DNA from 2 places in the Allobosea sp. OAE752 genome. Region 2 is predicted to be linked to the other one. Evidence: riboswitches for the same ligand, from Rfam matches in the RefSeq annotation. Region 2 holds a riboswitch; the other holds the start of a gene.
The links. A riboswitch is a leader RNA that binds a small molecule or an ion and turns the genes downstream of it on or off. The one in region 2 is predicted to bind thiamine pyrophosphate.
Positions count from the first base shown of each region.

Region 1: another riboswitch for thiamine pyrophosphate. It lies ahead of thiO (glycine oxidase ThiO); the one in region 2 lies ahead of thiC (phosphomethylpyrimidine synthase ThiC).

Region 1 covers NZ_JBNPXO010000008.1:113,005-115,392, reverse strand. The annotation lists gene thiO (glycine oxidase ThiO) at 1-980, opposite strand, end outside; TPP riboswitch at 1,033-1,134, opposite strand; tRNA gene GGC47_RS20030 (tRNA-Ser) at 1,379-1,469, shown strand; gene GGC47_RS20025 (DUF6065 family protein) at 2,058-2,388, opposite strand, start outside.
Region 2 covers NZ_JBNPXO010000004.1:41,507-43,894, reverse strand. The annotation lists gene thiC (phosphomethylpyrimidine synthase ThiC) at 1-1,431, opposite strand, end outside; TPP riboswitch at 1,511-1,615, opposite strand; gene GGC47_RS11875 (hypothetical protein) at 1,693-1,890, opposite strand; gene GGC47_RS11870 (hypothetical protein) at 1,936-2,217, opposite strand; gene GGC47_RS11865 (OmpA family protein) at 2,359-2,388, opposite strand, start outside.

The DNA.
Region 1 (2,388 bases), on a different contig from region 2:
AATACGGCATCGGCCGCCATCCGCGCCATGGCGGGGCTGAGCAGGAAGCCGTGGCGATAGAGCCCGTTGACATGGATCACCCGGCCCCGGCGCGTCAGCCGCGGCAGGTTGTCGGGAAAGGCCGGGCGGGCATCGGTGCCGATCTCGACGATCTCGGCCTCGCCGAAGGCCGGATGCAGCGCATAGGCCGCGCCGAGCAGTTCGAGCATGGAGCGGGCCGAGATGCGCCGGCGCGCGCCGCTCTCGATCATGGTCGCGCCGACCATGAAATGCCCCTCGGCGCGCGGCACGATGTAGAGCGGAATGCGCGGGTGCAGCAGCCGGACCGGACGCGACAGCGCAATCTCGTCGCTCTTCAGGATCAGCATCTCGCCCTTGACGCCGCGCAGATCGGGCAGGACGTCGCGGGCCGCAAGCCCGCGGCAATCGAGCACGATATCGGCGTCGAGCTCGGCCGGCTCGACCGGGCTCTCGAAATGGATCGTCCCGCCTTGCGCGAGAATCTTGTCGCCCAGGGCCTTGATCGCCCGGCGCGGATCGAGATGCGCCTCCGCTGCGAAGAACAGCCCGCGCCCGAAGCGCCCGACGAGATCGGGCTCCAGCCGCGCGATCGCCTCGCCGTCGATCTCCTCGAAATGGCTGGTGCGCTGGCCGAAGCGGCGCAGCTCCGAACGATCCCGGCTCGGCGCGACGACGAGCGTGCCCTGTCGCGCGACCTCACCCGTATGCCGCTCCCACCAGCCGGCCGCCTCCTGCCCGAGCCGCACCACCGGCTCCTCGGCGCTCTCGCCCTCGCACCAGGGCGCCAGCATGCCGCCGGCATACCAGGAGCAGGCCTCGGCGCCGATGCGCGGACCGCGCTCATGGATGACGACGGCCGCGCCCCTGTCGAGCAACTCGACGGCGCAGGCGAGGCCGACGACGCCGGCGCCGACGATCGCGACGGTGGTCTGGCTTGGCCGATGCGGCAACTGTGCCATGCGCTTCCCATGCTCCCGGGGAGGCAACGGCCGGAGGCGCGATGCAGAGAACTGCGAGCCGAGGACCGTTCCCTTCGCCGGCATTACCCGGATCAGGTACGATGGGTTGGCGTGAGCCACGCCTCTCAGCCTCTCGGCACCCCAACGGACGCGCTCAATCTAGTGAGCTGGGCCCCAGAGAGCAAGGCGAGCCGATGCATACCGGCCTTTCCGGGAGATCGCCCGGCTTGACGTCTCCCTTACCAAGGGAGTGCTTCCGTCGCTCCTGCGCAGCCATATCCCCTCCCGTGTGAAGGGAGTGATCGCCCGCCCCTGTCGACCAGGAGAATTATCCTTGGTGCAAAGTGGCCGGCGAGGCTTGTCAAACGGCGTCACGATCGGGCATAGAGCCTTGCGCTGGAGACGTGGCCGAGAGGCTGAAGGCACTCGTTTGCTAAATGAGCATACCCCACAAGGGTATCGAGGGTTCGAATCCCTCCGTCTCCGCCACTCCTACCCCGTTGATTAGTAAAGACAGTTCTAAGCGCTGCCGAGCACGATAGACGGCGGCCTACACATGGCAGGCTGCCTCTGGCAGCGCGGAGCCCGATTCTGGTTCCAGATCGCCATTCCGATCTCCGAGGGGCGTTCGGGAGCACTCCTGTTCGGGTGCCCCTGCCCTGTGACGATCATCGGGACGCGTCGCGTTATGCCCGCCGACTCGCCGGTATCGCCGAGAGCTGGTTCAGGGAGTTGAAGAAGGAGCGCCTCACAGGGTTGCCGTCATCTCCGGCTGGAGGCCGCCGACTTCTTCGCACGGCCCGGACGCAGACCTTCCTGATGTCAGCAAGGGTGGTTTGTGTTGAAGAAGTCGGTGTTGCTGTGGGCTTGAGGTTCTGTTTCCGTCGTCCTTGCGGAGGGCGGCGTGATGATGGGCGAGCGGACGGTTGCGCAGGAGGCACTGTTCTACGAGTTCAACCTTGAGCGGCATGTCCCGGCCAGCCGATGCAGCGGCCCCATGGCGCGAGAGACCCGACCTTCAGACGCCTCAAACCCGACGGGTGGTCAATTCAGTCTCCACCGGACACCGCAAACACCTCATATCTTCGATATCGGCGGTGCGTCGGACCAAGTCGGCGCCTTGAGACTTCGCTTCACCCGGTGATTCTCGCCTGCGACGGACTGCCCGGTCGGTGATTTGCCCACGAGGTAGTTCTTCTGCCATTTCTGCTCCACCGTAAGGGGGTCGCCGAGACCGATAGCAGCGTTGAATCTAACCCGCTCGCTGTTCCAGGATTTATATTCCCGGTGCAGGGCTGGATCCTCGGTAATGGGTCGAATTACCGGCTGTACGCTCTCGATGGTGACAGCTGGCACCATGGTGACGAAGCAGAACGGCTCATCCTTTTCGAAATGCACTGTGCCAGGC
Region 2 (2,388 bases):
CATGGCGCAGCCATACCAACCGATCATCGCAGCCCCGATGCCCGAGGTGATGTGGTCGTAGCCCGGCGCGATGTCGGTGGTCAGCGGTCCGAGCGTATAGAAGGGCGCCTCGCCGCATTCGCGCAGCTGCTTGTCCATGTTCTCCTTGATCTTGTGCATCGGCACATGGCCGGGGCCCTCGATCATCACCTGGCAGCCCTTCTTCCAGGCGACCTGGGTCAGCTCGCCCAGCGTCTCCAGCTCGGCGAACTGGGCGCGGTCATTGGCGTCGGCGATCGAGCCCGGACGCAGGCCATCGCCCAGCGAGAAGGAGACGTCGTATTTGCGCATGATGTCGCAAATCTCGTCGAAGCGCTCGTAGAGGAAGCTCTCCTTGTGATGCGCCAGGCACCAGCGCGCCATGATCGAGCCGCCGCGCGAGACGATGCCGGTAACTCGCGATGCCGTGAGCGGAACATAGGGAAGTCTGACGCCGGCATGGATGGTGAAGTAGTCGACGCCCTGCTCGGCCTGCTCGATGAGGGTGTCCTTGAACACCTCCCAGTCGAGCTTGATCGGATCGCCGCCGACCTTCTCCAGCGCCTGATAGATCGGCACCGTGCCGATCGGCACCGGTGAATTGCGCAGGATCCAGGAGCGGATGTTGTGGATGTTGCGGCCGGTGGAGAGGTCCATCACCGTATCGGCGCCCCAGCGGATCGCCCAGACCAGCTTCTCGACCTCCTCGGCCGCGCCGGAGGTGACGGCCGAGTTGCCGATATTGGCGTTGATCTTGACCAGGAAATTGCGGCCGATCGCCATCGGCTCGAGCTCGGGGTGGTTGATGTTGGCCGGGATGATGGCGCGGCCGCGGGCGATCTCCTCGCGGACGAATTCGGGCGTGACGAATTCCGGCACGCTGGCGCCGAAGCTCTCGCCATCGGCATGACGCTCGCGCGCGCCTTCGAGCATCGCGGCGCGGCCGAGATTCTCGCGATGGGCGACATAGATCATCTCGGGCGTGATGATGCCGGCCTTGGCGAATTCGTACTGCGTCGCCATCTGGCCGGGCTTCGCCTCGAGGATCGGGCGCTCAGCCGGGCAGGCCGGAACCAGCTGCGCTTCGCTGATATGGCCGTTATCGGCGGCGGTGACCGCGCGCCCGGCGACCCGCTCGAAGCCGCGGGCGTCGAGCCAGGCACGACGCGGCTGGGGCAGGCCCGCATCGAGGTCGATCTTCGCGTCGGTCTCGGTAAAGGGGCCGGACGGGTCGTAGATCCGCACCGGCGGTTCGGCGTCCGTGGTGAGCTGCACCTCACGGAACGGCACCCGGATCGAGCCATCCTCGGGTGTCGGCACATAGATCTTGCGCGAGCCGATGATTGGCCCCGTGGTCACGCTTTGCGGCGCGGTCTTGACGCTGTTCTTCTGCGGCTTGGTATGGGCGTTCATGCGGGATCTCCTCCTTGGTCCAAGGTTCAGGAGATCCGGGTTTGGAAGCGGTCCAGTCGCTGTCTGCGGATAAGGTACGGCCCGACCCGCGTTCCAGTCCCTCCGCCGGTATGACCCGGATCAGGTTCGACGGGTTCGGCCTCATCAGCCATCTCAGCCCTTGCGAGCACCCCTCGGAACGATTCCAAGGGTAGGGCTTCGACCGGGGAGACGCAACCGGCAAAGGAAAGCCGGCACGCAGGGGCCGGCATGCAAAAAACGTCAGGCCGTGCGATCGACCCGCAGGCCCTGGCCTGCGGGGAGGACGGCCTTCGCCTGCTCAGCGCCCTGCTCGAGCATGGCGACGACGCCGCGCTCGGCCTCGGCATTCTGCCGCAGCATCTCGGTGCCGAGGGCCTGCTGCGTCGAGGCTGACTGCATCGAGACGAGGCTTTGGGCGATGGCGGCAACGTCACTCATGCGGCGATGCTTAGGCCGCAAGCGTTGAACAATCCTGAACGCCTCTCAGGGCGCGATGATCGAAGGCACGCCGCGCGGCATCGGCAGATCGCGATTGGCCTCCTGCGCCGCGCGTCCGTCCTGCGCCACGCGCCCGTATTGATGGAACAGCCCTCGCTCCTCGGACCGCAAGCGGGAAACCTCCCCCGGTTGCGGGGCGATCGGCACGCCGGGCGCCCGCTGCTTGACCGCAGGGCCGGGCGACGAGGTGCTCTGGGCCTGCGCGGCCGGCGCCAGAAGCGATCCGGCCAGAAGCAGGCATGCCAGCATCAAGGAGAGCTTCTTCATGGCTTCATCTCCCTTCGGACTACTCCTCCGGAACATAGAACTGGCGAAACGAAGCGGCGGTTCCTTGCTTCCGACGAAGAGCGGGGCTGCACAAAGTGCAGCCCCGCTCTGTGCGATAGCGGCGTTTCGACGCCGCGCCGGTCAGCGACTCTGGCCCGTCAGCAGCGGCGT